3 regions of the Pseudoxanthomonas sp. LjRoot127 genome follow, and region 1 is predicted to be linked to each of the others. Evidence: predicted binding sites of a transcription regulator. Region 1 holds the regulator's gene; each other region holds the start of a gene.
What was found. Region 1 encodes HrcA, which represses chaperone genes, less so after heat shock. Its sites were predicted from a motif close to TTNGCACTCNNNNNNNNNGAGTGCNAA; they were not measured.
Positions count from the first base shown of each region.

Region 2: a site for HrcA is predicted at 4,581-4,607, ahead of ACSQ19_RS05070 (co-chaperone GroES). Genes of this name have one in related genera too.
Region 3: a site for HrcA is predicted at 6,643-6,669, ahead of rpoH (RNA polymerase sigma factor RpoH). Genes of this name have one in related genera too.

Region 1 is NZ_CAXUQR020000001.1:3,402,812-3,413,260, reverse strand. It holds gene ACSQ19_RS16085 (alpha/beta hydrolase family protein) at 1-199, opposite strand, end outside; gene carA (glutamine-hydrolyzing carbamoyl-phosphate synthase small subunit) at 279-1,406, opposite strand; gene dapB (4-hydroxy-tetrahydrodipicolinate reductase) at 1,628-2,347, opposite strand; gene ACSQ19_RS16070 (sensor domain-containing phosphodiesterase) at 2,382-3,725, opposite strand; gene ACSQ19_RS16065 (prephenate dehydrogenase) at 3,827-4,939, opposite strand; gene dnaJ (molecular chaperone DnaJ) at 4,995-6,113, opposite strand; gene dnaK (molecular chaperone DnaK) at 6,208-8,133, opposite strand; gene grpE (nucleotide exchange factor GrpE) at 8,242-8,760, opposite strand; gene hrcA (heat-inducible transcriptional repressor HrcA) at 8,803-9,852, opposite strand; gene recN (DNA repair protein RecN) at 9,944-10,449, shown strand, end outside.
Region 2 is NZ_CAXUQR020000001.1:1,048,734-1,059,182, reverse strand. It holds gene accC (acetyl-CoA carboxylase biotin carboxylase subunit) at 1-37, opposite strand, end outside; gene accB (acetyl-CoA carboxylase biotin carboxyl carrier protein) at 48-527, opposite strand; gene aroQ (type II 3-dehydroquinate dehydratase) at 575-1,015, opposite strand; gene ACSQ19_RS05085 (TlpA family protein disulfide reductase) at 1,225-1,818, opposite strand; gene ACSQ19_RS05080 (protein-disulfide reductase DsbD family protein) at 1,815-4,109, opposite strand; gene cutA (divalent-cation tolerance protein CutA) at 4,114-4,449, opposite strand; gene ACSQ19_RS05070 (co-chaperone GroES) at 4,655-4,948, shown strand; gene groL (chaperonin GroEL) at 5,080-6,720, shown strand; gene ACSQ19_RS05060 (aminotransferase class V-fold PLP-dependent enzyme) at 6,789-8,102, opposite strand; gene ACSQ19_RS05055 (3-deoxy-7-phosphoheptulonate synthase) at 8,456-9,529, shown strand; gene ACSQ19_RS05050 (putative bifunctional diguanylate cyclase/phosphodiesterase) at 9,672-10,449, shown strand, end outside.
Region 3 is NZ_CAXUQR020000001.1:1,912,105-1,922,553, reverse strand. It holds gene ACSQ19_RS08940 (primosomal protein N') at 1-1,006, shown strand, start outside; gene ACSQ19_RS08935 (MFS transporter) at 1,006-2,322, shown strand; gene ACSQ19_RS08930 (NAD(P)/FAD-dependent oxidoreductase) at 2,391-3,668, shown strand; gene ACSQ19_RS08925 (DUF1203 domain-containing protein) at 3,641-4,144, opposite strand; gene ACSQ19_RS08920 (hypothetical protein) at 4,189-5,619, opposite strand; gene rpoH (RNA polymerase sigma factor RpoH) at 5,753-6,631, opposite strand; gene ACSQ19_RS08910 (metal-dependent hydrolase) at 6,817-7,659, opposite strand; gene ACSQ19_RS08905 (dipeptidase) at 7,726-8,931, opposite strand; rRNA gene rrf (5S ribosomal RNA) at 9,047-9,161, opposite strand; rRNA gene ACSQ19_RS08895 (23S ribosomal RNA) at 9,288-10,449, opposite strand, start outside.

The sequences.
Region 1 (10,449 bases):
CCTGGTCCGCAACCCGCACGATGGCGAGCAACGTGCGATCGGCCTGGGGAACGTTCACCGCCATGTGCTTCCCGTCGGGAGAAAGCGCGACGGAGGTGAACTGGGGATCCTTGAAGAAATCCTGGATCGGAATCTCACGCGCGAAGCCCTGCACAGGCAACAGCGCGAGCAGCAACAACAGGCGCACCATCATTTTCATCTTCCACTCCCTGAAATGGAAAGGCAGCGATACGCCGCCGTACGGACAATCGATGGCGCTGGGCCATCCCCCTTCACGATTACCTCGCCTGCTCCATGCAGACAATGAAACGATCGAACAGCGGTGAGACATCATGCGGCCCCGGCGATGCCTCCGGGTGGCCCTGGAACGAGAAGGCCGGCGCGTCTGTCAGCTCGATGCCCTGGTTGGTGCCGTCGAACAGCGAGCGATGGATGACACGCACGTTGGCCGGCAGCGAGGCCTCGTCCACGGCGAAGCCGTGATTCTGCGACGTGATCATCACGCGGCCGGTATCGATGTCCTGCACCGGATGGTTCGCGCCGTGGTGGCCGTGGCCCATCTTGAGGGTCTGTGCGCCGGCGGCCAGCGCCAGCAGCTGGTGGCCGAGGCAGATGCCGAACGTCGGGATCTTCCTCGCGATGAATTCGCGGATGGCGGTGATGGCGTAGTCGCACGGCGCCGGATCCCCCGGGCCGTTGGACAGGAACACGCCGTCGGGCTGCAGCGCGAGCACGTCGGCCGCGCTGGTCTGCGCCGGGACGACGGTGACCTCGCAACCGCGTTCGGCGAGCATGCGCAGGATGTTGTGCTTAACACCGAAGTCGTATGCCACCACCTTGAACTTCGCGGGCGCCTGCACGAAGGCATTGCGGTCCAGGTCGAGCTGGCCATCGCGCCACGGATACGGCTTGTCGGTGCTGACCACCTTGGCCAGGTCCATGCCTTTCAGGCCGGGGAACTTGCGCGCGGCTTCCAGCGCCTTCTCCACGTCGACATCATCGCCCGCCATCAGCGCCCCGTTCTGGGCACCGCGCTCGCGCAGGATGCGCGTCAGCTTGCGCGTATCGATGCCGGCAATGGCCACGATGCCGCGCGTGGACAGCCATTCCGGCAGGGCCTGCTGGTTGCGCCAGTTGCTGGGGCGGCGCGGTACGTCGCGCACGATCAGGCCGGCACACCAGACCTTCGACGCTTCGTCGTCCTGGTCGGTGCAGCCGGTATTGCCGATGTGGGGATAGGTCAGGGTGACGAGCTGGCGGGCGTAAGAGGGGTCGGTCAGGATTTCCTGATAACCGGTCATCGCGGTGTTGAACACCACTTCGCCGACCGAGAGGCCGTCTGCGCCTACGGATTCGCCCTCGAATACGGTGCCGTCTTCGAGTACGAGGATTGCGGGTCGTGTCACGGGGTTCGCCTTGGGGTGGAGGAACCCTGTCCCACCGGCTTGCGGCTGCAAGAAACCGCAGACGCGGCGTTCATCCGGTCCGTGGCGATGGGTAACAGGCGAGCGGGAATTGTACGGAAACGGCCTGTTCAGCGCCACCGTTTTTTACGCCGGATGCTCGGCGGCGTGCCCAAGCCCGCCGTGTTCAGGTTGTAGCGCGACGTGGGCAAGCCCGCGTGCCTTCACGCCAACAGGTCGCGCACCCGGTAGCTGCCCGCCGGGCGCCCGGCGAGCTGCCGCGCAACGTGCAGCGCGCCGCGTGCAAACACATCGCGATGCGTCGCCCGGTGCACCAGTTCCACCCGCTCGCCCAGCCCGGTGAACTGCACGGTGTGCTCGCCGACGATGTCGCCCGCGCGCAGGCTGGCGTAATGCACGGGCGCGCCCGCGCTGCCTGCCGCGCCTCCGAGCGTGAGCGCCGTGCCGGACGGCGCATCCTTCTTGTGCACGTGGTGCGACTCCACGACATCCACGTCCCACCCCGGCAGCGCTGCCGCGGCTCGCTCCACCAGGTCCGCCAGGACCGCGACGCCAAGGCTGAAGTTGCTTGCCCACACCAGCGGGATGCTCTTCGCCGCCTGCACCAGGGCGCCCGCCTGCGCGTCGGCCATGCCCGTCGTTCCGGACACCAGCGCCGCGCCACGCTCGACGCAGAGGGCGAGGATGTGATCGAACCCGTCGGGCAGGCTGAAGTCGATGGCGACATCGAAGGCCGGCACGCCCGCCAGCTCGCTGGCCGCGAAATGGGGGACGCCGTCCACCACGCGCGGTGACGGCGTACGCCGTGTCACCGCCGCGACGACCTGGCAGTGGCCGGCCTGTTCGGCGGCGAGGCGGAGCAACGCCTGGCCCATGCGACCGGACGCACCATGGATGAGGATACGGATCGGGGAGGCGTTCATGGCCGCATGGTAACCGCTTGCCCGCCAGGCCGGGCTACGGCGCGGCCGGATGACCGAGGAAGTAGCCCTGCGCAAAGGCCACGCCGAGTGCTTTCAGTGCGTCGCACTGGCGTTCTGTCTCCACGCCTTCCGCGATCAGCTGCGCGCGCGTCCCCTCGGCGAATGCGAGCAGCGCCGCGATGAGGGCCTGCATGCGCGGGCGCTGGTCGACTTCGCGCACCAGCGAGATGTCGAGCTTGATGATGTCGGGGGAAAGCCGCAGCACGTGGCGCAGACTGGCGAAGCCCGCGCCGGTGTCGTCCACCGCGATGCGCACGCCGCGCGCCTGCAGCGCGGCGAGACAGGTGTTCAGCTGTCCGTAGTCGTCGACAGGCGTGTGCTCCGTGATTTCCAGCACCAGTCGCTGCGGCTCGCTTGCTGCCAGCAACGAAGACAGGCGCTCGTTGCATGCGGTCTCGGGCGACACGTTGAGCGCGATGTAGGCGTCTCCGGGAATGCGCGGCAGGCACGCCAGCCCCGCTTCCACGGCAGCGAGTTCCAGTGGCACGCTCAAGCCGTGCCTTGCGGCGTCCTCGAACCAGCGGCTGGTGGACAGGTCGTATTCGATCGGGAAGCGTGCCAGTGCCTCGTACCCGACGGTGGCGCCGTCGGCAAGCCGCACGATGGGCTGCAGGACGCTCGTCAGCCTACCCTCGCGCAGCACGTCTTCGAGGCGCACCCTCGCGGCCTGCGCGTGCTGGCGGTCCCGATCCACCGCTCCCTTGCGCGTTTCCAGTGCCGCGCGCATCTGCGCGTGTTCGATCGCCTTGTAGAAGCTGGCGGCCACCAGCGTACTGAGCTGTTCCAGCGTGCGGCAATCGGCGTCTCGGTAGGCCATGGGCGTCGCCGAAACCACCTTCAGCACGCCGACCACCTGGCCACGGAAATGCAGGGGGGCGACCAGCATGGAACGCAGTCCGACCCGCCGGCAGGCATCGCGGTTCACGCGTGCGTCGTCCTCGCTGTCGTCGCACCTCAGCACACGGCCTTCGTGGATGCAGCGACCGGACAGGCTACCCTCCACGGGGATGCTCATGCCCACCATGTCGTGCGCGATGCCGCTGGCCGACCAGTAGCGCATGACCGCGCCATCGCGGATTTCCAGCACCGCGCCGTCGGAGCGCGTCAGGGCCTGCGCACGATGGGTGATCGCATCCACGACATCCTGGGGCTCGGGACCGGCCGCGGCGATTTCACCCTGGGCGACCACGATCTGCGTGAGCAGGGCGATCGCCTCCTCGTCGTCCTTCCGTGCAGCCAGCACCTGCAGTGGCGACCGCGTCACCCGCGTGTTGTCCTGACCCATCTCCCGTCGCTCCCTGAGGATGATGAAGCTCATGTGACGGTCGTGGCCGCCGCCTCGTGGGGGATGCTAGGGCTCTCGACTCACGCTTGTCGAGTAAACGGGTTTACATGCCGATCGGCGGATTCGATGGTCGATCAGGCGGACGACACGATCCGACCGATACCGGTCTCCGCGATCTCAGCGACGGCGCGCTGCAACGCCTCCGCGTCGATGCCGGTGTCAAATCCGATCCGGAAATGCACGTCACCCTCTGGCGTGCGCGACGAATGGATGGACGACAGGCTGACGTCGTGTCGCTCGAACACATGCAGCAGGCTGCGCAACGAGCCGGGCCGGTCCTGCGGCAGGTGAACGCTGAGCGCTTTGTCCGCCGACAGGTCGGCCAGCAGGTAGCCGATGCGCTCGTAGTGGTAGTTGCCCTCCGCGAGCGCAGCGGCACCCACCGCTTCGCGGTTGTCGTGCAGGAACTCGTTGCGGAAGGCCTCGCGTGCGGCGTCGCCGCCTTCTTCCACCAACGCGGCCATCCGGGCCACCTGTTGTCCGAGCGCGCGCAGGACCTCGGACGCATGTGGATTGCCGAACTGGATGTCTTCGTAGATCGCAGGGTTCAACGACAGGATGCGCGCGATGATCGCGGCATCCATCTCGAAGGAGGCCGAACGGAAAGGCATCACCGAGGCGAGATCGCCTACCCTGTCGGCCTGTCCCCTCAGCACGCCCGCCTGCGCCAGGTGCGTCGCATGCACCATGGCCTGCACCAGTGCCATCACGCGGTCGTGCTGTTCCGGGGTGGCCTCCACGCATTCGGCGTCCAACGCCTCGAGCAGCGCGGTCAGCCACGGACGCCAGCGGTCAAGCCGCGCCTCGCACACCACCATCACCCTGCCCTTCAGCGTCGGCGACTTGGGCGGGGCGGTCATGGGGTGCAGGCCAACGACCTCGGCCCGGGACCGCAACATGGCGGCCACCGGCGCGGCCTTGACCGATGTCACGTCGAGCCACAGCTTCCCGCTCTCGTCACCGCCCGCCAGGTCCACGTAACGCTCGATCAGCGACACCGTCGCCCGGATGGGTGCGGAAAACAGAAGTACGTCGGCACGGCGGACCAGGTCCGCCTCGTCCGTGGAAGACGGATCGGCGGGATCATGGCCGATCACCTCAAGGGCCATGCGGCTGCGGAAGAACTGCTGCAGCCAGCGGCCATAGGCGCCTGCACTGCCGACGATGCCGATGAGGGGTCCGGGCACGAAAAGGGCTCCACGAAGGAGCCCCATTCTAGAAGCAAGCCGAACCGCGCCGGCGTCAGGACGTCATGCGGTCCCAGAAGCCCTTCACGCCATCGAGGAACGTCGCCGACTTCGGCGAGTGCTTGCGCGCCTCCTCGCCGCTGAAGGTGGCTTCGAACTTCTCCAGCAGCTCGCGCTGCTCACCGGTCAGGTTGACGGGGGTTTCCACCACCACGCGGCAATAGAGGTCGCCCTCGCTGCGGCTGCGCACCGATTTCACGCCCTTGCCGCGCAGGCGGAACAGTTTTCCGGTCTGGGTTTCGGCGGGAATGCGGATCTCCGCCTCGCCCCTCAACGTCGGAACGCGCACGGTATCGCCCAGCGCCGCCTGCGAGATGCGGATCGGCACCTCGCAGTGCAGGTCGTCGCCATCGCGCTGGAAGATGTCGTGCTCGCGCACACGCACTTCCACGTACAGGTCGCCCGGCGGCGTGCCCGGAGGGCCCGCTTCGCCTTCGCCGGTCAGGCGGATGCGGTCGCCATTGTCCACGCCGGCCGGGATCTTGACCGACAGGACCTTCTCTTCCTCCACGCGACCGGCGCCATGGCACTCGGTGCAGGGATTCTTGATGGTCTGGCCGCGCCCGCCGCAGGCCGGACAGGCCTGCTGCATGGCGAAGATGCCGCGCTGCATGCGAACGTTGCCGCGACCGCCGCAGGTGCCACAGGTCTCGACCTTCCCGTCCGCCGAGCCCGAGCCCTTGCAGGGCTCGCATGCGACCAGCGACGGAATCTCGATGCGCTTCTCGATGCCCGCGACCGCTTCCTCCAGGTCGAGCTCCATGACGTAGCCCACGTCGGCGCCCCGTCGGGCGGCACGCGCGCCACCTCCGCCGAAGATGTTGCCGAAGATGTCCCCGAAGATGTCGCCCATGTCCGGACCGCCGGGACCGCCACCGCCCATGCCATGCTCGAATGCCGCATGTCCGTGCGCGTCGTAGGTGCGTCGCTTGGCGCCGTCGGACAGCACCTCGTACGCCTCCTTGCACTCCTTGAACGCCGCTTCGGCCGCGGCATCGCCGGGGTTGCGGTCGGGGTGGTGCTTCATCGCACAGCGACGATAGGCCTTCTTCAGGTCCTCATCGCTGGCGTCCCTGGCCACGCCCAGGACTTCGTAGTAATCGCGCTTGCTCATGTGTCGTCAGGCTGGTCTCGCAGGTTCGCCGGATGGCAAAACGGGAGGCCGTGGCAGGCCACGTCTCCCGTCCGCCGCATCCCGTGGGCCGGGATTACTTCTTGTCGTCCTTCACTTCGGTGAACTCGGCGTCGACCACGTCGTCCGCGCCTGCCGATGCACCGCCGGCAGGACCGGCGCCGCCACCGGGCTGCTCGGTCGACGCCGCGGCCGCGTACAGCGACTGGGCCGCCTCTTCGAGCGCCTTCGACTTGGCTTCGATCTGCGCCTTCTCGTCGCCCTTCATCGCCGTCTCCAGCTCGGCGATGGCGGATTCGACCCGTCCGATCACATCACTCGGCACCTTGCTGCCGTGCTCGGTGATGGCACTGCGGGTGGCGTGCAGCAAGCCATCGGCCTGATTGCGCGCCTGCACCAGTTCCTGGAACTTCTTGTCCTCTTCGCGATGCGCCTCGGCGTCGGCCACCATGCGCGCGATCTCGTCCTCGGACAGGCCCGAACCGGCCTTGATCTCGACCTTCTGTTCCTTGTTGGTCTTCTTGTCCTTGGCCGACACGTGCAGGATGCCGTTGGCGTCGATGTCGAACGACACTTCCACCTGCGGCATGCCGCGCGGCGCCGGCTCGATGCCGGACAGGTCGAACTTGGCCAGCGACTTGTTGAAGCGGGCCTGTTCGCGCTCGCCCTGCAGCACGTGCACCGTCACCGCGGACTGGTTGTCCTCGGCAGTGGAGAAGGTCTGCGAGGCCTTGGTCGGAATGGTGGTGTTCTTCTCGATGATCTTGGTGAACACGCCACCCAGCGTCTCGATGCCCAGGCTCAGCGGGGTGACGTCGAGCAGCAGCACGTCCTTGACGTCGCCGGCCAGCACGCCGCCCTGGATCGCGGCGCCCAGCGCCACGGCCTCGTCGGGATTGACGTCCTTGCGCGGTTCCTTGCCGAAGAACTCGGCCACGGCCTGCTGCACCTTCGGCATGCGGGTCTGGCCACCGACGAGGATGACTTCGCCGATGTCGCTGGCGCGCAGGCCGGCGTCGTTCAGCGCGATGCGGCAGGGCTCGATGGTCTTCTTCACCAGGTCTTCGACCAGCGCTTCCAGCTTGGCGCGGGTCAGCTTGATGTTGAGGTGCTTCGGGCCCGACGCGTCGGCGGTGACGTACGGCAGGTTCACTTCGGTCTGCTGCGAGCTGGACAGCTCGATCTTGGCGCGCTCGGCGGCGTCCTTCAGGCGCTGCAGGGCCAGCGGATCCTTGCGCAGGTCGATGCCCTGGTCCTTCTGGAATTCCTCGACGAGGTAGTCGATGACGCGCTTGTCGAAGTCTTCGCCACCCAGGAAGGTGTCGCCGTTGGTCGCCAGCACTTCGAACTGCTTCTCGCCGTCGACATTGGCGATCTCGATGATCGACACGTCGAAGGTGCCGCCACCCAGGTCGTAGACGACGATCTTGCGGTCGGCACCGCCTTCGCCCTTGTCCAGGCCATAGGCCAGCGCGGCCGCGGTGGGCTCGTTGATGATGCGCTTGACGTCCAGGCCGGCGATCTTGCCCGCGTCCTTGGTCGCCTGGCGCTGGCTGTCGTTGAAGTAGGCCGGCACGGTGATGACGGCTTCGGTGACGGTCTCGCCCAGGAAGGCTTCCGCCGTCTTCTTCATCTTTTCCAGCACGCGCGCGGAGATCTCCTGCGGTGCCATCTTCTTGCCGTCGCTGGTCTGTACCCAGGCGTCGCCGTTGTCGTGCGCGACGATGCCGTAGGGCACCAGGTCCAGGTCCTTCTTCACTTCCGCGTCGGTGAACTTGCGGCCGATCAGGCGCTTCACCGCGTAGAAGGTGTTCTTCGGATTGGTCACGGCCTGGCGCTTGGCCGAGGCGCCGACCAGCACTTCACCGTCCTTCGTGTACGCCACGATCGAGGGCGTGGTGCGGTCGCCTTCCGAGTTTTCGATGACGCGGGCCTTGCCGCCGTCCATGATCGCCACGCACGAGTTGGTCGTGCCGAGGTCGATGCCGATGATCTTGCCCATGGTGGTTCTCGCTCCCTAGCAAATTCTGTTTGGATCCGGCGCTCGGCCGGGTGGATGGTCCCGATATAGGGGTGCGATGGCGCCGTTCAAGCGCCGTCGCGCAGACGTTCAGTCGTGCTTCGCCACGACCACCAGGGCCGGGCGCAGCAGGCGTCCGTTGAGCAGGTAGCCCTTCTGGAACACCTGCACCACGCTGCCGGGCGCGGCGCCCGGCGCATCGGCCTGGCTGATCGCCTGATGGTGTTCGGGGTTGAAGGCATCGCCCGTGGGGTCCAGCAGGGTCAGGCCGTTGTCGCCGGCCACCTTCAGCAACTGCTTGAAGGTCAGCTCCAGTCCGTCCTTGAGGGGACTCGGCTCGGCGCCTGCCGCGGCCAGGCCGGCGTCCAGGCTGTCGAAAACGGGAAGCAGGTCGCCCAACAGGCGTTCGTTGGCGAACTTGCGGGCCTGCTCGATGTCGCGGGCCACGCGCTTGCGCTGGTTCTCCAGGTCGGCGCGCTCCAGCAGCGTAGTGGCACGCAGCTGGTCGAGCTCGTTGCGGAGGGTTTCCAGCTCGGCGATCAGCGCGCTGTCGGTGTCCTGCGGGTCGTGGCCCTGGTCCAGGTCGGAATCGTGGTCGTGTTGGTTCATTTCGGGTCCCATCGCGGCAAGTCCGGCCGCCCAAGCCCCAACCTATGGGGCCGGCGCATCCGGATTCAAGGCCGCACCCAGTACATCGGCCGCCGCCTGCACCACCGGAATGACCCGGTCATACGCCATGCGCGTGGGCCCGATCACCCCCAGCACGCCGAGCACCTGCCCGCCCGCCATGTAGGGCGCCGTCACCACCGACACGCCATCATGCGGCGCGAGCCCGGTGTCCTCGCCGATGAAGATGCGCACCCCCGGGGCGCGGATCGTGCGCTCGAGCAGTTGCAGGATTTCGCGCTTGCGAGCGAACGCCTCGAACAGGTCGCGCAGCCGTTCCAGATCGGACAGCTCCTGCACCCCCATGAGCCGGGTCTGGCCCGCCAGCACCACATCGTCGCCCGGCGGCGTGAGGGCCTGTTCGGCCAGCTCGATCGACTCGGCCAGCAGGCCTTCCATTTCCGTCTGGGCGCGGCGCAGGTCACGCAGCAGGTTGGCCCGGATTTCGGCCAAGGGTCGCCCGGCGAACTGGGTGTTCAGATAGTTCGCGATGCGCTCCAGTTCCGACCGCTCGTAGGGCCGACGGGTCTCGATGACCCGGTTCTGCACGTCGTTGTCGGCGAAGACCAGGATGGCCATGACCCGCTGCCCATCCAGCGGCACGAAATCGATGTAGCGGAAGGCGAACTGCTCCCGCCTCGGCACGCTGACCACGCCGACGAAGTGGGTCATCGCCGACAGTAGCTCCGAGGCGTTGCCCAGCAGTGCCTGGGTCCCCGCCCCCGTAGACAGTTCGGCCCGCAGCCGCGCGACTTCGCCGTCCCCCAGGGACTTCACCTGCACCAGGCTGTCCACGAACACCCGATACCCCTGTGCGGTGGGAATGCGGCCGGCCGAGGTATGCGGGGAACTCAGCAGTCCGACCTCTTCCAGCTCGGACAGGATGTTGCGGATGGTCGCCGGACTCACCTCCAGCCCCGCATGGCGGGCCAGCGTCTGCGACCCCACCGGCTCGCCATCGCGGATGTAGCGCGAGATCAGCGTCCGCAGCAGTTGGCGGGCGCGCGGATCCAGCGGGGGCGATGGCGGATGCATGCCCGCTAGATAACGTCGCTCCCCCTTCTTTGCAAGCCGGCGCGCCCGGGACGTCTCAGACGCTGAGCCGCCACCGCTTACAATCCGCCGCATGCTCAGACATCTCGCCCTCAAGGATTTCGCCGTCGTCCGTGCGGCCGAACTGGAATTCGGCGACGGCATGACCGTCATTTCCGGTGAAACCGGCGCCGGCAAATCGTTGCTGGTCGATGCGCTGGGGTTCCTGTCCGGCCTGCGTGCAGACAGCGGCGTGGTCCGTCATGGCGCCGAGCGGGCGGAGCTGTCGGCCGAATTCTCCCCCTCGACCGGGTCGCCAGCACAGGCGTGGCTCGCCGAGAACGAACTGGACGACGACGGCCAGTGCCAGCTGCGCCGGGTGATCCGTGCCGACGGCGGTTCCCGCGCGTGGATCAATGGCCGCAGCGTGACGCTCTCCCAGCTGACCGAACTGGCCGCCCGGCTGGTGGAAATCCATGGCCAGCACGAACACCAGGCGCTGCTGGCCCGCAACAGCCAGTTGGACCTGCTGGACGCCTTCGCGCGAAACGACCGCGAGCGCGCCACGGTACGCGAGGCGGCGCGATACTGGACTGCGCT
Region 2 (10,449 bases), 2.4 Mb from region 1:
TCTCACCCCGGTTGGCGATAACGACCTTGTCCAGCATGGTGCCGACCTCAGCCGATCACGAACAGCGGCTGGTCGAATTCGATCGGCTGGCCGCTGTCGGCCAGGATCGACAGCACGGTGCCGGACACGTCGGCTTCGATGGGGTTGAACATCTTCATCGCCTCGATGATCGCCAGCGTCTCGCCGGCCTTCACCGACTGGCCGACGCTGACGAAGGCAGGCTTGTCCGGCGACGGGGAGGCATAGAAGGTGCCGACCATGGGCGCGCGCACCACGTGGCCGTCGGGCAGGGCGTTGCCGGGCTTGGCGGTGCCGCCGGTGGAGGCTTCGGTCGGCGAGCTCATCGGCATCGGTGCCGCGGGGCGCGGTTCGGCGTAGGCCACGGGCGCCGGTGCGGCGGGTGCGGCATAGCCGCCCTTGGGCGTCCGCGCCAGGCGCACGGATTCTTCGCCTTCCTTGATCTCGATTTCGGCCAGGTTCGACTCTTCCAGCAGGTCGATGAGTTTCTTGATTTTGCGGAGATCCATGGGAGCCTCGTGGTTGAACATCGTTCCCCGCGGGGAACAGAGGAAAGTCAGGCGGGCAGCCGCTGCAGGGCGGCGTCCAGCGCGTAGCGGTAACTGTCCGCACCGAACCCGCAGACCACGCCGACCGCCTTGTCGCTGAAGTAGCTGGTGTGGCGGAAGGGTTCGCGGCTGTGCGGGTTGGACAGGTGGATTTCGATGAAGGGCAGCGCTACCGCCGCCAGCGCGTCGCGGATCGCGACGGAGGTGTGGGTGAACGCAGCCGGGTTGATCAGGATGAAGGCGGTGCCGTCGGTGCGGGCGGTCTGGATGCGGTCGACCAGAGCGTGCTCGGCATTGGACTGGAACCCCTCCAGCGCGTGGCCGGCGGCCTGCGCCTGCGCCGCGAGCGCCAGGTCGATGTCCGCCAGCGTCGTGTGGCCATAGACCTCCGGCTCGCGCGTCCCGAGCAGATTGAGGTTGGGGCCATGCAGGACCAGCAGCTTCGCCATTCGGCTCTCCAGCGGAAGGCCGGCAGTCTGCGCGAACACGGCAATGCTGTCCAGTTCGCCGAAGTTTGCCTCGTTTTAAGCGCTTGTTTGATTCCTGGCGCCATTCGTGCCGATCAGGTCGAGGCGGGGCGACAAGGCGCGCCGGCAAGGCGGGTTTTTCAATTGATGGCGCACGATGACCGCCGTTTCGACGACGTAACGCGGCGTTGCTACTGCGCCCAGTCGCTGAGCTCGCCGTGCTGGAACGGGCCGATCTTCTGTCGCTCGACCCGGCCATCGGTGCCGATCAGTACGGTATACGGCAGCACGCCCTTGGCGTTGCCCAGCCAGACGCTGGCGTCGGCCGGGCCGGGTGTGTCCAGCACGATGGGATAGCCGACCGGCACGCGGGACAGGAAATCCCGCACCGCTTCCGGCGAGTCCAGCGCCAGGCCAATCACCTGCACGCCCTCTGCCCCCTGCGCCATCGCGAAGCGTTGCAGCTCGGGCATCTCCTCGATGCAGGGGCCGCACCAGCTGGCCCAGACATTGATCAGCAGCCGCTTGCCGCGGTAGTGGGCGGCGAGATCGACGATCTTGCCATCCAGTCCCGGCAACGCGATGGCGGGCATCGGATCGCCGATGGCCGCCGGCGTGACGCCTGGCGGCGGCGTCGGTGCCGTGGCGTTGATGGCGGCATGCAGGGCGCGCTCGCCCGGGCCGGTCCGCCACAGGGGGTTGACGTCTAGCCAGAGGCTGGCGAGCAAGCCCAGTCCGGCCGCCAGTGCGGCGACCGCCAGGATGCGCGGCGTGGTGGCCTTCATCGCGCCGCCCGTTCGAAGGCCTGGCGCACCGTGTCGTGGGTCAGCACGGTCGGCAGGACCTCGCCTTCGCCGCCGTTGCGCGGGTACATCACGTACAGCGGCACGCCGACGGCCTTGTGCTGTTCGAGGAAGGCGGTGATGGCAGGGTCCACGTTCGTCCAGTCGCCCGTCATCATCACGGCATCGTGTTCTGACAGCAGCTCACGGAACGCGTCGGTGTTCAGCACGGCCTTTTCGTTGGCCTTGCAGGTCACGCACCAGTCGGCGGTCATGTCGACGAAGACGATGCGGCCCTCCGCGCGCAGGGCGGCCAGGCGTTCCGCCGAGTAAGGCACGTGGCCGTCCGCCATCGGTGCTGCTGCCGTGCTCGTAGGCAACCGGTGCACCATCACCAGAGGTACCAGCGCGGAGGTCGCCAGCGCGAGTGCCAGCATGCGCTGAAGCGGTGCCGCGAAGCGCGCGCGCTGGAACCACCACAGCCCGAGCGCCAGCAACACTAGTCCGACCAGCGCCAGCCCCAGCGCATCGACGCCGCGCTGCTTGCCCAGCACCCACAGCAGCCATGCCGCGGTGAGGTACATCGGGAAGGCGAGTGCCTGCTTCAGCGTCTCCATCCAGGCGCCGGGGCGCGGCAGGCGATGTGCCAGCGCCGGCACGAAGCCGATCAGCAGGAACGGCAACGCCAATCCCAGGCCGAGTACCGCGAAGACCAGCAGTGCCAACGGCGTGGGCGCCGTGAAGGCGTACGCGAGTGCGATGCCCATGAAAGGGGCCGTGCAGGGGCTGGCCACGACCACCGCCAGTACGCCGGTGAAGAAATCGCCGACCGGGCCGCGACGCGACGCCAGCCCATGGCCGGTACCCGCCAGCCGGTGGCCGATCGCGAACACGCCCGACAGGCTCAGACCCACCGCGAACATCACATAGGCCAACAGCCCGACGACCCATGGCTGCTGCAACTGGAAGCCCCACCCGAGCGCGAGGCCGGCGGCCCGCAGCGCGAGGGCCAGCGCACCGACGGCGACGAAGCTGACCAGCACGCCCACCGTGTACCAGAGCGCGCGCTGTCGCGCGTCACCACCATCGCGCCCGCTCTCGGCCAGCGACAGCGCCTTCAACGACAGGATCGGCAGCACACACGGCATCAGGTTGAGGATCAGGCCGCCCGCCAGTGCCAGCGCGAGTGCGACGAGCAGTGACATGGCGCCGCCCTGGTTGCGTGCCAGCACGTCTGCCGGAGGAAGTGTCCGTTCGACGTCGGCCGCAACGGGTGAGGTCGTCGCGCCCGCGACGGGAACCGCGACCTGCGTGCTCGCGGGGGGCGTCTCGCTCGTCGGCAGCGCTGCGACGGCGGCGGGCGCCGGCACGTCCGGCATGGTGGCCGGCGTCACCGTACCGGCGGGGATCGACAGCTTCACCCGTCGCGTCATCGGCGGATAGCAGATGCCGTTGGTCTGGCAGCCCTGGAACGTGACGCGCAGAGTCGCCTGTGCGGCCTTTGCGTTCTCCCGCCTCAACGGCACCGGCACTTCGGCCTGGTCGAAGTAGACCGTGACCTCGCCGAAATGCGCGTCGCGGTGCGCCTTGCCCGTCGGCCAGCGTGGCGCCTGCAGGGCGATGCCCGGCGCGCCTCCCAGCGCCATCGACGTGCGGTCGCGGTAGACGTAATAACCGCGCGCGGGGGTGAAGCGCAGCAGCAGCTCGTTGCCGTTGAAGGCAATCGCCTCGAACGCGAACGCCTGTTCCTCCGGCAGCGGCAGTGCGTCCATGCCGGCCTGCGGCTGCTGGCCAAGCAGGCCGCCGGTGAGCGCACCGGAACCCAGCGGCACGAAGGCCTCGCCGGCGGCGGGCGGCAACGCCACCGTCAGCGTGCGCGTCTGCGGCGGGTAGCAGATGCCGGCGTCGGCACAGCCCTGGTACTTGATCTTCAGCGTGACGCGGTCGGTCGACGCCGTCGGCTGGCCGGGCAGGGTGGCGAGCAGCTCGCCGCGGTAGGTTTCGACGTCGCCGAAGAACTCGTCGCGGTAGGCCTTGCCCTTCGGCAACTGCAGGGGCCGCGCGGCGAAGCCGGGATCGGCGCCCACGCTGGTGCGATGCCGGTAGAGGTAGTAGCCCTCGGTGATCTTCCAGCGGATCTCGATCCTGTCGCGCGTCGGCGCGGTAGCTGTCAGCACGAACGCTTCGTCCACCGGCAGCAGGTCGTCCTGGGTGATCGCGGCGGAGGCGGCCGGCGCCAGCAGCGAGGTCAGGGACAGCAGCAGGAGGGAGAGCAGGGCGCGGATCGGCGTCATCGGATCACTCGGAGGCACGGGCGTGGGCCCGGGTTTCGGCGGCGACCCAGTCCAGGTAGGCGGGCAGGCCGGCGGCGGTTTCGACCGCCAGGATCTCCGGCAGTTCATACGGGTGGAGTTCGGCCAGGCGCGCCATCAGGTCCTCGCGGCGGTCGCCGGAGGTCTTGGCCAGCAGCTGGACCTCGGTCGCCTGTTCCACGTCGCCCTGCCAGCGGTAGGTCGAGACCACACCGGGCAACAGGCTGACGCAGGCGGCCAACCGCTCTTCCACCAGCGTCCGCGCCAGCCGCTGGGCGGTGTCGGCATCCGGGCAGGTGGAGAGGATAAGGAAGACGGGCATGGGCCGGCGATTATCGCAGACCGGCCCAGACGGCCCTGGCGAAAAAATTTTTCGACCGGCCCTTGAAAGCGCATGGCCCCCACCCAACATAGGACGGCATCCGGCGCTGCCGGGTTTTTGTGTCCGCGTCGTTGGCAGTCTCTCCCTGGGACTGCTAACATCGCCGCCCCTTTCCTAGTCCAATCAATCACTTAAGAGGATTGACATGAGCAACATCAAGCCGCTGTACGACCGCCTGGTGGTCAAGCCGATCGAAGCCGAAGAAACCTCCCTCGGCGGCATCATCATTCCCGACGCCGCGAAGGAGAAGCCCACCAAGGGTGAAGTCATCGCCGTCGGCGAAGGCAAGTTCGTCGAAGCCACCGGTGGCGTGCGCGCCCCGAAGGTCAAGGTCGGCGACAAGGTGATCTACGGCCAGTACTCCGGTTCCGCCTACAAGCAGGATGGCATCGAGTACAAGATCATCAAGGAAGACGACGTTCTCGCAATCCTCGGCTGAGCCGAGGCGGGATTGGGGATTGGGGGTTCGCAGTAGCGCAACCGCGTTGACGATCCCACTCCATCCGATTTCCCGCTGCCCGACGTTTCCCGAATCACTCATCACGAATTACGAATCACGGAGTTTTTCCAATGGCAGCCAAAGATATCCGTTTCGGTGAAGACGCCCGTACGCGCATGGTGCGCGGCGTGAACATCCTCGCCAATGCCGTCAAGGCCACCCTCGGCCCGAAGGGCCGCAACGTCGTGCTCGAGAAGAGCTTCGGCGCCCCGACCATCACCAAGGACGGCGTTTCCGTCGCCAAGGAAATCGAACTGGCCGACAAGTTCGAGAACATGGGCGCGCAGATGGTCAAGGAAGTCGCTTCCAAGACCTCCGACAACGCCGGTGACGGCACCACCACCGCCACCGTGCTGGCGCAGGCGTTCATCCGCGAAGGCTCGAAGGCCGTCGCTGCCGGCATGAACCCGATGGACCTGAAGCGCGGCATCGACCAGGCCGTGAAGGCCGCCGTCGAAGAGCTGAAGAAGCTTTCCAAGCCGACCGCCGACGACAAGGCGATCGCCCAGGTCGGCACCATCTCGGCCAACTCCGACAGCAACATCGGCGACATCATCGCCGAGGCCATGAAGAAGGTCGGCAAGGAAGGCGTGATCACCGTTGAAGAAGGCTCGGGCCTGGAGAACGAACTCGACGTCGTCGAGGGCATGCAGTTCGACCGCGGCTACCTGTCGCCGTACTTCATCAACAACCAGCAGTCGCAGCAGGTCGAATTCGACGACCCCTTCATCCTGATCCACGACAAGAAGGTCTCCAACGTCCGCGAACTGCTGCCGGTGCTCGAAGGCGTCGCCAAGGCCGGCAAGCCGCTGCTAATCGTGGCCGAGGAAGTGGAAGGCGAAGCCCTCGCCACGCTGGTGGTCAACACCATCCGCGGCATCGTCAAGGTCGCCGCCGTCAAGGCGCCGGGCTTCGGTGACCGCCGCAAGGCCATCCTGGAAGACATCGCCACGCTGACCAACGGCACGGTGATCTCCGAGGAAGTCGGCCTGCAGCTCGAGAAGGCCACCATCAACGACCTGGGTCGTGCGAAGAAGGTCGTGATCTCCAAGGAGAACACCACCATCATCGACGGCGCCGGCGATGCCGAGCGCATCCAGTCGCGCATCAAGCAGATCAAGGCGCAGATCGAAGAGACCTCTTCGGACTACGACCGCGAGAAGCTGCAGGAACGCGTGGCCAAGCTGGCCGGCGGCGTGGCCGTGATCAAGGTCGGCGCTTCGACCGAGATCGAGATGAAGGAAAAGAAGGCCCGCGTCGAAGACGCCCTGCACGCCACGCGTGCGGCGGTGGAAGAAGGCGTGGTCCCCGGCGGTGGCGTGGCGCTGATCCGCGCGCTGCAGACCATCGGCACCTTGAAGGGCGCCAACGAAGACCAGAACCACGGCATCCAGATCGCCCTGCGCGCCATGGAAGCCCCGCTGCGCGAAATCGTGACCAACGCCGGTGAAGAGCCGTCGGTGATCGTGAACCGCGTGAAGGACGGTTCGGGCAACTTCGGCTACAACGCCGCCAACGGCGAGTTCGGCGACATGATCGAGTTCGGCATCCTGGACCCGACCAAGGTCACGCGCTCCGCGCTGCAGAACGCCGCTTCGATCGCGGGCCTGATGATCACCACCGAAGCGATGGTGGCCGAGGCTCCGAAGAAGGACGAGCCGGCGATGCCGGCCGGTGGTGGCATGGGCGGCATGGGCGGCATGGACTTCTAAGAAGTCCGCTTCCCGCGTAACCGTTCCACGAAAACCCCGCCGCGAGGCGGGGTTTTTTTGTTTGCCGGTCAGGCCGCGAGGGCGCGCACCGCACGCAAGGCTGCATCCACTTCGTCCGGCGTGTTGACCAGACTGGGTGCAAGGCGTGCGTAGGTGACGGCATAGGGACTGGTGCTGGCGATGATGCGGCGCGCGAGCAACTGCTTCACCGCCTCGGTCGGCGCCATGCCGTCGATCTCGAAGGCGACCAGGCCTGCCGACAGCGCCGCAGCGCGCGGGGTGTGCATCTTCACCTTCGGCAGGCCAGCCAATCCCTGCTTGAGCTGGTCGTTCATCGCGGCGATGCGGGCGGCGACGCGCGGTCGCTGCATCTGCCGGTGCATGCGGAAGGCGGCTGCCATTGCCCATTGGTGCTCGAAGGCGTGGAAACCGCCGGGCGTCATCCGTGCGGCATTCGCGGGTCCAGCCGGCGGGCGATCTTCGGTCCACGCGTTGTAGCTTTCGATCTCGGTGAAATTGGGCACCAGGGGCCGCAGGCGGCCCCAGTTCGCCGCATTCGCCCACACCAGCGCGGTGCCGCGCGGCGCGAACATCCACTTGTGCGTGCCGGCGCAGAAATAGTCCGCTCCCATCGTGGCGACGGTATCGTCGACTGCGCCGAGCCCGTGCACGCCATCGACGACCAGCAGGGGCGGGTCGGGTAGGCTGCGCAGCATCGTGGCGATATCGCGGATCGGCAGGCGGATGCCGGTGCTGGAGTGCACCCACGTCACGCCCACCACCTTCGTCTGCGGGCGCATGGCGGCCTTCAGGTTGCCGACGATTTCGTCGACGCTGGCATCGCGTGCCTGCTTGAAGAGCGTGGCCTTCCGCATCGTCGCATTCGCGCGCGTCGTCGCCAGCCGGATCGACTCGTGGTGCGAATAGTGGTCGTGCACCGTGGTCAAGACCTCGTCGCCGGGTTGAAGCGGCAGCCCGTGATAGACCAGCGCCAGTCCTTCGGTCGTACTGCGCGCCAGGCATACCTCGTCGCCGCGCCCGCCCAGGTACTCCGCCACTTCCGTACAGACCTGCAGCGGCAGGTTGTGGGCATCGTCTTCGAACATCGCGCGCTCCACGAACAGGAACGGGTTGGCGTCGATGGCGCGCCGGTAGCCCTCCAGCGCGTCGCGCACCGGCGTGGGATGGCTGGCGATGAAGAACGACGCGAAATGCAGGTAGGCCGGATCCAGCGCGAACTGCGCGCGCACGGCCTCCCAGTCGGACAGGTCGGGCAGGGCGGGCGTCTGCGCGGCCAGCGCGGCCAGCGCAGGACCGGGCAGCAGCGTGGTGGCGGCGAACGCGGCGGGCGCCGCGAGCAGGTGTCGGCGGGACAGGGCCATGGTGCACCGGGACCGGTGGCGTCGCGGGATGCGACAACCGGGCCAACGCGATCGTGTGCCGCACTCGGCCACCGCTGGGCGGCGCGCGTGACAAGCGTTTCACGATGTTCCCTCTGCGCATGCGGGGGACGATGGACGTGCCATTCCAGGTTGCAGATGAAACATTCGCCAGTCCGCGAAAGGCGTGATATCTCTACTCTCCGATGAACCCGACCCGCGCCCGCTTCTGGTTTTGGTATTACCGCGAACCTACGGCGGAGACGGGGCTGCGTTCATTCTAGGTAGACACCAGAAGAATCCCCTTGAAGCCGCCAGCGAACCTGGCGGCTTTTTTGTTGACCCGGAGAACCCCCATGGCCCCCCACACCGACGACCTGCGCATCCGCAAACTCGATGAGCTGGTGACACCCGCCGCCGTGATCGGCGAGTTGCCCTGCGACGATGCCGTCTCGCAGACCGTCTCGGATGCGCGCAGTGCGCTGCACGACATCCTGCATGGCCGCGACGACCGCCTGATCGTCGTGATCGGTCCGTGCTCCATCCACGATCCCGCTTCCGCGATGGACTACGCGCAACGGTTGAAACCCCTGCGCGATGCGCTGGCGGACGACTTGGAAATCGTCATGCGCGTGTACTTCGAAAAGCCGCGCACCACGGTCGGCTGGAAGGGGTTGATCAACGACCCTGCACTGGACGGCAGCTTCGACATCAACCGCGGCCTGCGCCTGGCGCGCCGCCTGCTGCGCGACATCAATGCGCTTGGCCTGCCGGCGGGCTGCGAGTATCTCGACACCATTTCGCCGCAATACGTCAGCGACCTAGTGGCGTGGGGCGCGATCGGCGCGCGTACCACCGAGAGCCAGGTGCACCGGGAGATGGCCAGCGGCCTGTCGTGTCCGGTCGGTTTCAAGAACGGCACCGACGGCAACGTGAAGATCGCCGTGGATGCCGTGGGGGCGGCGTCGCATCCGCATCATTTCCTGGCGGTGACGAAAGAAGGACGTTCCGCCATCGCCGCGACGGCGGGCAATCCGGATTGCCACGTGATCCTGCGCGGCGGCAAGACGCCCAACTACGATGCGGCCAGCATCGAAGCGGCCAGCCAGGTGTTGGCGAAAGCTGGCCTGCCGACACGCCTGATGGTCGATGCCAGCCACGCGAACAGCGGCAAGAATCCCGACAACCAGCCCGCGGTGATCGACGACATTGCCCGCCAGATGGCGCAGGGCGAGGCGCGCATCGTCGGCGTGATGGTGGAAAGCCACCTGATCGGTGGCCGCCAGGAGCTCGTCGAACAGCAACCCCTGCGTTACGGACAGAGCATCACCGATGGTTGCCTCGGATGGGACGACTCGGTCGCCGTCCTGGAGCGGCTGGCGGCCGCAGTCCGCTTCCGCCGCGAGCACGCCGTCTCGCGCGCTGCATGACAGGCCCCGGCGCGCCAAGGATCGGCGCCAGGGTGGACGGGTTGCACGGATCCTGACGCGGGCCGCTAATATCCCCGCTGCAAGCCATTGATTAATGTGACTTTCTCACGTTTGTGGACGCAGCGCCTGAGGGAGACAGGCCATGCGGGGCATATGGGAAAGGCTGCGGCTGTGCTGGGCGTTGCCCCGTGCGGACGAGGAAGCGAACCGGGTGTTGCTGGGACGGCGGCTGCGCGCGCTGTTCCGCGTCGTGCCCTGGTACGTGGCGTCGAACTTCTACACGGCAGGCGGTGTGCTGTGGGTCATGTGGCCTTTCATCGATGCGCGTGGCGCGTGGCCCTGGTTCGCATGCTTCACCGCTACCCATCTCGGGTGGGGCTGGCATGCCGTCGTTTGCGCGCGACGTGCGCAGCGTGCCGGCGAAGCATCACTGCGACACCGTGACCTGCACGTGGGCGTGCTCTGGTGCGCGCTGTGTGCGCTGGCGTGCGGGTCGGGCATCTATCTGGGGGCGCCGCTCGCCGGCAGCGACGGCAGTCGCCTGCTGCTCAGTGCCTACACGCCGGGGCTGATCGCGACGGGCGTGCTGGCGGGCATCACCATGCCCATCGTGTCCTTCACCTGGATGTCGATCCTGACCGTGTCGGCCTGCCTGATGGTGGTGCGGCTCGATTTCCTCGCGCAGGGCACGACGGTCACGCTGCTGTGCTGTTACGCCGTGATGCTGTCGATCGCATTGCTGTTCGCCTCGCACCTGTTCGTGCGCCGCGTGGAAGCCGAGCTGGCCGCGGACCGGCAGGGGCAGATCGTGGGCCTGTTGCTGCGCGACTTCGAAAGCAAGGCAAACGACTGGCTGTGGGAAAGCGACCGCGACGGTGTCCTGACCCGCGCGGGCCATCGCCTGGTGCACCTGCTGGGGC
Region 3 (10,449 bases), 1.5 Mb from region 1:
CAAGCGCGCACAGCAGGCGGGCCTGCTGGCGGACACCCTGCAGGCGATCCGGCAGGCGCTGGACGCCGGCGGCCAGGTACTGGTCTTCAAGAACCGCCGCGGCTACGCGCCAGTGCTCCTATGCCATGACTGCGGCTGGAGCGCGCACTGCAGGCGCTGCGACAGTCCGATGACGGTGCATGCAGGGGGCAGGCGGCTGCAGTGCCACCATTGCGGCGCACGACAAGCGTCGCCGCCGGCCTGTCCGGACTGCGGTGGACTGGCGCTGCAACCGCAGGGCATCGGCACCGAGCGTCTGGAGGAACTGCTGGCCGAACAGTTCACCGACGTGCCGGTGCTGCGGGTGGACCGCGGCACCACGCAGAAGCGCGATGGCCTTGCGCAGCAACTGGCGAAGCTGGGCGACACGCCCGGCATCCTGGTCGGCACGCAGATCCTGGCCAAGGGCCACGACCTGCCGCACCTCACCCGCGTCACGGTGGTCGGCGTGGACGAAGGCCTGTTCTCCACCGACTTCCGCGCCGGCGAAAAGCTGGCGCAGCAGCTGATCCAGGTCGCCGGACGCGCGGGGCGCGCGGGCAAGCGTGGCGATGTGTGGCTGCAGACGCACCATCCCGATCATCCGCTGTTGAACACGCTGATCAACGGCGGTTACCACGCGTTCGCCGAGGCCGAACTGGAACAACGCCAGATGGCCGGCTTTCCTCCGTTTGCGCACCTAGCACTGCTGCGCGCGGAGGCACAGCAGGCCGATGCCGCGCAGCACTTCCTGCGGGCGGCCAAGCAGGTGCTCCGCGCGCACGACTCCGTGCTGGAGATGCACGGCCCCTTGCCGGCACCGATGCCACGGCGCGCGGGCCTGCATCGCGTGCAGTTGCTGCTCTCTTCGCCGGAGCGACGCGCCCTGCACCGCATGCTCGATCTCGCGCTGCCGCAGATCCATGCCCTCCCGGAAGCACGCCGTACGCGCTGGTCGCTGGATGTCGACCCCATGGACCTGTACTGATGACGCCGACGCCCTTCACGCGCCTCACCTCCGCCCAGCGCCTGCGCAGCATCTTCAGCGGATCGGTGGGCAACCTGGTGGAGTGGTACGACTGGTACGTGTATGCGGCCTTCTCGCTGTATTTCGCCGAGATCTTCTTTCCGGGCGGCGACCGCACCAGCCAGTTGCTGAAGACCGCGGCCATCTTCGCCGTGGGCTTCCTGATGCGCCCGCTCGGCGGCTGGCTGCTCGGCCGCTACGCCGACCGCCATGGACGCAAGCGCGCGTTGATGCTGTCGGTTGTGATGATGTGCGGCGGCTCGCTGATCATCGCGTGCACGCCGGGGTACGCGACCATCGGCGTCGCCGCGCCGATCCTGTTGGTGCTGGCACGCTTGCTGCAAGGTCTGTCGGTCGGCGGCGAGTACGGCACCTCGGCGACCTACCTCAGCGAGATGGCCACGCGCGGGCACCGCGGTTTCTGGTCGAGCTTCCAGTACGTGACGCTGGTGATGGGCCACCTGATCGCGCTGGCCGTGCTGATCGCGCTGCAGCGCGTCTTCCTCACCGATGAACAACTGCGCGACTGGGGTTGGCGCATCCCGTTCGCGATCGGTGCCGTGGCGGCACTCGTCGCGCTGTGGCTGCGCCGGAACATGGTGGAAACCGAATCGTTCTGCCGCCGTGGCGCCAGCCACGCGGACCGCGGGCAGGCGCAGGGAACGCTGCGCGCGCTGGCGCGGCATCCGCGGGCCGTCCTCGCCGTGGTCGGGCTGACCATGGGCGGCACGCTGGCGTTCTACACCTACACGACCTACGTGCACAAATTCCTCGTCAACAGCGCCGGCATGGCCAGCGAGACGGCCAGCCTGATCAACGCCTCGACCCTGTTCTTCTTCATGCTGCTGCAGCCGGTGGTCGGCGCACTGTCCGACCGGATCGGGCGGCGCCGCATCCTCATCGCGTTCGGCGTGCTGGGCACATTGTGCACATGGCCGATCCTGTCCACGCTGCAGACGGTGTCGAGCCCCGTGCAGGCGTTCTGGCTGGTGATGGCGGCGCTGGTGATCCTCAGCGGCTACACCGCGATCAACGCCGTAGTGAAGGCCGAGATGTTTCCCGTCGAGATCCGCGCACTGGGCGTGGGCCTGCCGTATGCGCTGACCGTCGCGCTGTTCGGCGGAACGGCGGACATGGTGGCCCTGTGGTTCAAGAAGATCGGCATGGAAGCCGGCTTCTACGGGTACGTCACTGCATGCATCGCGTGTTCGCTGCTGGTGTACCTGTGGATGCCGGACACGCGCGAGACGTCGCTGATCGATCGCGACCCGCATTGAACGACGGCACCGGCGCGCATGCGACAATACGTCGCGATCCGCCACGGTCCGTGGCCGCGGGAGACGGCATGCAGCCGGCACACCATTTCGTCATCGTCGGCGGTGGCTTCGCAGGCCTCTGGGCGACGCGCGCGCTGGCCTCCGCGCCGGTGCGCATCACGCTGATCGACCGGCACAACCATCACCTGTTCCAGCCGCTGCTCTATCAGGTGGCGACCGCCGGTCTGTCGGCACCCGACATCGCCGCGCCGCTGCGCCACATCCTGCGCAGGCAGGCCAATGTCGAGGTGAGGCTGGCGGAAGTCGCCTCGATCGCCGCTCGGGACAAACACGTCGTGCTCACGGACGGGACGAACATCGCGTTCGACTCGCTGCTGCTGGCGACGGGCGCGACGCATGCCTATTTCGGTCATGACGAATGGGCGCCGCACGCGCCGGGCCTCAAGACGCTCGACGACGCGCTGCAACTGCGGCGCCACCTGTTGCTCGCCTTCGAACGTGCGGAGGCGGAAACCGATCCGGCGGCACGCGCCGCGTGGCTGAGTTTCGCCATCGTCGGCGGTGGACCGACCGGCGTGGAACTGGCCGGCACGCTGGCCGAGATCGCGCGGCACACGCTCAGGAACGAGTTCCGCCGGATCGATCCCTCGCAGGCGCGCGTGCGGCTGGTGGAGGGCGGACCGCGCGTCCTGGCCTCGTTCCCCGAAGCGCTGTCGGAAAAGGCGCGTCGGCAATTGGAAAAGCTGGGGGTCGAGGTCGTCACCGGGACGCCGGTCAGCGGCATCACCGCCGACGGCTACCAACTCGGGGACACGTTCGTGGCCGCAAGAACGGTGGTGTGGGCAGCGGGCGTGGCCGCATCGCCCCTCGCACGCTCGCTGGGTGTGCCGCTGGATCGTGCGGGCCGCGTCACGGTGCAGCCCGACCTCAGCGTGCCGGGTCATCCGGACATCTTCGTCGCCGGCGACCTGGCGGCAGTGGCTGCGGATGGGAAGCCCGTCCCCGGTGTGGCACCGGCCGCCAAGCAGATGGGCCGCCACGTGGCGCAGGTGCTGCGTGCACGCCTGTCGGGCGGCGCATCGCCCGGCGCGTTCCGTTACCGCGACTACGGCAACCTCGCCACGATCGGCCGCATGGCCGCAGTGGTCGATTTCGGCAAGCTGAAATTCTCGGGCGTGCTGGCCTGGTGGTTCTGGCTGACCGCGCACGTGTTCTTCCTGATCGGCTTCCGCAACCGTCTGGTCGTGCTGCTCAACTGGTTCTGGGCGTACTGGAGCTACCAGCGCGGCGCCCGGATCATCCTGGGCAGTGACGAGGATCAGGCGGGATCGACGCGACAGGCGTAGCACCCCGGCCGCGCGTTGTGCACGTGCAGGTAGGCCACGCCGGGCAGGCCGAGCAGGCGCTGCAGGTGGGGCATGGCATCGGCACCGTCCACGACGTCGGCATCGCGCATGTCGCCGCCCGCATCGTACGCGCGCAGGGACAGCAGGCGGCGTGGGAACGAGGGCGGCAGCGCGTCCCGGAATTCCGCCGCGCCGGACGACATCGCGGCTTCGCGTACGTAGATGGGGCCACTGGCGCGATACGGGCCGACGACCTCGTGGTGCAGATGGTGGAGCAGCAGCACGGTCTCGCCACGCTGCGCATCGCGCAGCGAGACGCGGCAGGGGAAGCCGCGGTCGGCGTCCGCGGCGATGCGGCGGATGTTGCGTGCCGCCAGCGCGGCATCGTCAAGGGCGAACAGGGGAAGGAAGGGCGCGGGCGGCAGCCCGCGGATCACGAACGGCATGGCATCGCGCTCTCGGGAACGGGATGCCATGCTCGCGCCGCGCGAAGGGCGGCGCTATCCGGATCTTGCGCAGCTCACTTTCCGCCCAGTGGGTAGCGCTTGCCGTCGGCCATGACGAGTTCGCCTTCGCCGATGCGCTCGCTGTCGGCATCCACGGTGATGAACTCGGCCTCCAGCCGTCCCTGCCCCTTGCTGCCCCTCAGGTCGAATATATAGCGCTCGCCTTCCGCTGCCCAGGATGCGTCGCGGTCGAACGCCGCCTCACGGATGTCGCCGATATGGCGCAGCACGACCGGATGGGCCTGCATGGCTGCGTTGGCCTGCAGCACGAAGATGCCGTCCTGCCGCGCGAACGCATCGGGAGCCTCGCCACGGTCGGTATCGACACGCGCTGCGTCCAGTTCACCTGTCGCCGGCGGCTCACCCTCGAACGCGAATTCACGACCATCGGCCAGCGTGAGCACGCCCTTGCCGAGGCGCTCCGTGTCGGCGTCGACGGTGATGAACTCCGCGAGGATGCGTCCGTTCCCCTTGTCGCCGGCCAGGTCGAACACGAACTCGTTCGCGCCGTCCGCTTCCCCCGTGCCCGCCAGGTCGAAGTCGAACGCCGTCAGGGTGCCGATGTGCTCCTGCACCAGGGGCGAGCGCTGCACGGCCACGCGCGCCTGGCGCGTGAAGATATTGTCCTGCATGTCGCCGAACAGTGCGCCGGCACCTTCGTGATCGGCAAACTCATCCTCGCCGCGCGGTTCGCCGTCGAAGGGCACGCGCCGGCCATCGACCAGCGTCAGCACCCCCTTGCCGAGGCGTTCGGTAGCGGCACTGACGGTGATGAAGTCGGCTTCCAGCCGCCCACGTCCCTTGTCGCCCACGACATCGAACACGAAAGCGTTCATGCCAGGCGCCGCGCCCGAAGCGTCGCTGTCGATCTCGAAGGTGCTGATGCGGCCGATGTGCTGCTGGATCACGGGATAGCGCTGCGCGGCTTCGCGTGCCTGCTGGATGAAGAGACCGGCCCCCGCCTCGACGTCCTCGTCGTGGTCGTGGTGGTGGTGATCGTGGCTGCCGTCTTCCGCCGCCAGGGCATCGGCGCTGCCGGTGATCGCATGCTCCGTGCCGTCGGCCATGACCAGGACACCGGGTCCCAATGCTTCCTGGGTGGCGCTGACCGTGATGAAGCGCGCGGTAACACGCCCCTTGCCGCGGCTGCCTTCCACGTCGAACACCAGCACGTCCGGGCCGGGCTCGTCCATGCTGGCGGCGTCATCGAGCGAGATCTTGCGGATCGCACCGAGATGCGCAGCCACGACGGGATCCACCTGCATCGCCGCACGCGCCTGTGCGTCGTACTCTTCGCGATCGATGCCGAAGCGCACACCGCCTTCTCGCCCCTCGGATGGGAGGTTGCCCGTGTCCGCCGCCAGGGCCGGCATGACAGACGCACCCCACGCTCCGCACATCACCGCCAATGCCAAGACCCAATGCCGCTTGTTGCCCCACCCCATGCCCTGCTCCTTCTGGTTGTCACGCCGCCCACGGCGGGTCGCGGCGTAGTGGACCACATCCGCCATTCCACCCGCCACAAAAGCGGAGAGGCCCCGATGGGGCCTCTCCGGTAACGACTCGCGCGTGCGTGAATCAGGCAGCGAACAGCGCCTTCATCTTCTTCAGCGCATTGGCTTCGACCTGGCGGACGCGCTCGGCGGAAATGCCGTACTCGTCGGCCAACTCCTGCAGCGTGACCTTGCTTTCGCTATCCAGCCAGCGGCGCTTGATGATGTCGCGCGAGCGGTCATCGAGATTGGCCAAGCCCTCGCGCAGCAACTCGAGCTGGTTATCCTCGCTGTCTGCGCGCTCGTATGCCTGCGACGGATCTTCGTCGCGCGCGACCAGATAGCTGGCGGGTGACGGGGGCGCATGGTCCTCGTCCTCGTCCGACGGCGCATCGAACCCGATGTCCCGCCCCGACAGCCGCGATTCCATCTCCATCACCTCGCGCTCGGACACGTTGAGGTCCTTGGCGATGGCGCTGACCTCTTCGGCATTCATCCATCCCAGGCGCGTCTTGGACTTGCGCAGGTTGAAGAACAGCTTGCGCTGCGCCTTGGTGGTAGCGACCTTCACGATGCGCCAGTTCTTCAGGATGAACTCGTGCATCTCGGCACGGATCCAGTGCACCGCGAAACTGACGAGGCGCACGCCCATATCCGGGTCGAAGCGCTTCACCGCCTTCATCAGGCCAATGTTGCCTTCCTGGATCAGGTCGCCGAGCGGCAGGCCGTAGCCGTTGTAGCCACGCGCCACATGCACGACGAAGCGTAGGTGCGAATGCACCAGCTCGCGCGCGGCATCGAGGTCTTCCTCGTCACGGTAACGATTGGCGAGGGCACGCTCGTCTTCCACCGTCAGCACCGGGATCTGGTGCACGGCGCTGATGTAGGCGTCGAGCGAACCCAGCGCGCTGGGAATCGGCAGGTTGTGAGTGACCAGGGCGGTAGTGGGAGTGTTCTGGCTCATGGGCATGGATGTTAGCAGTCGGGGGGTTCGACTGCTAACCGTGCCGGAAGTTCCGAATTGTTCCAGTTGTGCAACAACCGGGCCCTCAACGCCAGGCCTGAAAGTGATTACTAATCAACAACTTGGATATGCCGCAAACATCAGTGCTGCCGGTAACCCGCGGAAGCAGGTTAGGGGGCAATCGTTCAGTTTCGGGGCGCCATCGGGACCACGGACGGCGAATGCTCCGCACCCAGACGCGTCAGCACGGCGGCCGCCAGCGCGTCCGCGCCGGGCAAGCAGTAAGGATCGAACCGCGGCGCCAGGTAGTCACGCAGGTGCTCGAACGACCTGCGCCCCATCTCGTGTCCGGCCCCCAGATGACTGATCAACTGTGTCCAGGTCGCCCTTCGCCACAACAGGCGATCCTGCGCGAGCAGCCACGCTGCGAGGCCAGTCAACAGAAGATGGAACAGCGTGGCGGTCATCGCCGCACCCAGCATCCGCACGGGATAGCAGGGTGATACCGCCTGGAGCAGGTCGAATGCGACTGCCCGATGCTCGATCTCCTCGGCGAAATGCCATTCCATCAGATCGCGAAGGCGCGGGTCGGCGTCTGCAAGGATCGACTGGCTCAGGAATTCGTAACCCAGATAGGCATTGATATGCTCGACGCAGCTCACCAGCGACACGCGCAACCACAAGGGCGCGAGGCGATCCATCACACGGAAGACGCATCGCTCCACGACACGCTCCACGCCTCGGTAGGCGTAACCTTGCGCGTCGAGATTTGCCCAGTAACGCTTGTGCGCGACCCCGTGCTGCGCCTCCTGGCGGATGAAGGCTTCGCAACGCGCACGAAGCGCGCCGTCCGGGATGCGCGGCAGACAGGCGTTGAGCGTTCGCATATAGAACGCCTCGTTGGCGGGCACCAGAATGGTGTACGCGTTGAGCAACGACGACACCACCTCATTGCCGGGCAGCCAATGCCTCGGGATGTCCATGCCCAGCGTGGCGATGAATCGACGGGCGGTGATCGTCTCTTCCATGACACCTGCCTCCCGAAGCCTCCGTCACATGCGTCTGCAAGACCGCACGCCGATCGTCGAGCGTTCTCAACGCTCCGCGGATCCGATCGCTTGCGCTTCCCTGATCACGCGCAGGAGGTTGCCGCTCCAGATCTTGCGGACATCCTGCTCGGTGTAACCGGCCGCCAGCAGTGCGTCCGTGATCCGGGGCAACGCGCTGACATCCTCCATGCCGGTCACGCCGCCGCCGCCGTCCCAATCCGCCCCGATGCCTACATGGTCTACGCCCGCCACCTTCAGGATGTGAAGGAGGTGTGCCATGTAGTCCTCGAATGTGGCGCGCTTGACCGGGTACCGGGCTTCGATAGCACGGCGCTCAGCCAGATATGCCGTTACGCGGTCCGTCGCCAGCCGATTTTCAGGGCCGTACTTTTCTCCAAGGGCATCCATGGCCGCTTCGCGCTCGGAAATCTTCGGGATATCGATCAGGTAGCCACCGAACGCGTTGACGTGGATGACGCCCCCTTTCGAAGCGAGCTGCCGAATGCGCGAATCGTCGATGTTGCGAGCGTGGTCGTACAACGCGTCAGCACTGGTATGGGACAGCACGATCGGCGCCTTCGATAGTGCGAGCAATTGATCGAAGACGGTGTCGCTGGCATGCGACGCATCCAGCACGACCCCGAGGCGATTGGCCTCTTCCACCAGGTGACGACCCGCCGGGCTCAGGCCATTCCATTCCGCCCCGGCCGGGTCGGTCGAAGAGTCACCGAAATCGTTGTTGCGCACGTGCGTGATGCCCAGCATGCGCAGGCCAAGCCGATGGTAGGCCGTCAGCAAGCTGGGATCGCTGGCCAGGGGAGCGGCATTTTCCATGCTGATGAACGACACGCGCTTGCCGGCGCGTCCGATCCGCTCTGCGTCATCGGCGGTAAGCGCAAGCTCCATCTCCCCCGCGTTGGCCGCAAGCATTTCATGGATGCTCACCAGGCGATCCAGTCCGTGGTCACGCGCCGCGCGCTTGCCGTCCACGTCGCGCGCGCCCTGCGCGGTGTAGATGACCCAGAATCCGCCATCCAGCCCACCCGCCTTCATGCGCGGCAGGTCCACTTGTGAAAGATCGCCTTCGTGTTCGTGGTTGTCGGCGATGTTCCAACCGGGGCGACGGAAGTTCGCAGGGGTGTCCAAATGGGTATCCAGGACGAGTGCCTCATCGTGCACGCGTCTTGCCGACGGCGCCACCTCATCGGCGGCGACGCCGTCCAGGCAGATCATCGCCAGCGCGCTGGCCAACGCCCATCGACATACCCTCATGCACCCGCCCCTTCGTGAGATGAGACCCGATTGTTGGCGAAACACAGGCAAGAAAAAACCCCCAGCTTTTCAGCTGGGGGTTTTGGGGTAAAGCCCCTGGCGATGACCTACTCTTGCATGGCTTAAGCCACACTACCATCGGCGCGGCTGCGTTTCACTTCCGTGTTCGGGATGGGAACGGGTGGGACCACAGCGCTAATTTCACCAGGGAGAGGGTTGGAGCGTCGCCATCCAGGGAACGGATTAAGGCGCCAATCTCTCATAGGGTCTTGTGACGTAGCGGGCATTGGATTTTCTCTGACGATATCGTCGAGTCCAAGGCCACTTGAGGTTATATGGTCAAGCCGCACGGATCATTAGTATCAGTTAGCTCAATGGGTTGCCCCACTTACACACCTGACCTATCAACCACCTAGTCTTGATGGTTCCTTTAGGGGGCTTGTGCCCCGGGAAGTCTCATCTTGAGGCGCGCTTCCCGCTTAGATGCTTTCAGCGGTTATCGCTTCCGAACATAGCTACCCGGCAATGCCACTGGCGTGACAACCGGAACACCAGAGGTTCGTCCACTCCGGTCCTCTCGTACTAGGAGCAGCCCCTCTCAAACTTCCAACGCCCATGGCAGATAGGGACCGAACTGTCTCACGACGTTCTGAACCCAGCTCGCGTACCACTTTAAATGGCGAACAGCCATACCCTTGGGACCGACTACAGCCCCAGGATGTGATGAGCCGACATCGAGGTGCCAAACACCGCCGTCGATATGAACTCTTGGGCGGTATCAGCCTGTTATCCCCGGAGTACCTTTTATCCGTTGAGCGATGGCCCTTCCATACAGAACCACCGGATCACTAAGTCCTACTTTCGTACCTGCTTGATCCGTCGATCTCGCAGTCAAGCACGCTTATGCCTTTGCACACAGTGCGCGATGTCCGACCGCGCTGAGCGTACCTTCGAGCTCCTCCGTTACTCTTTGGGAGGAGACCGCCCCAGTCAAACTACCCACCATACATGGTCCCCGATCCGGATTACGGACCTAGGTTAGAACGTCAAGCACATCAGGGTGGTATTTCAAGGTTGGCTCCACCGAAGCTAGCGCCTCGGTTTCATAGCCTCCCACCTATCCTACACAGACGAACTCAACGTTCAATGTAAAGCTATAGTAAAGGTTCACGGGGTCTTTCCGTCTTGCCACGGGAACGCTGCATCTTCACAGCGATTTCAATTTCACTGAGTCTCGGGTGGAGACAGCGCCGCTGTCGTTACGCCATTCGTGCAGGTCGGAACTTACCCGACAAGGAATTTCGCTACCTTAGGACCGTTATAGTTACGGCCGCCGTTTACTGGGGCTTCGATCAAGAGCTTCGCCTTGCGGCTGACCCCATCAATTAACCTTCCAGCACCGGGCAGGCGTCACACCCTATACGTCCACTTTCGTGTTTGCAGAGTGCTGTGTTTTTGATAAACAGTCGCAGCGGCCTGGTTTCTGCGACCCCCCTC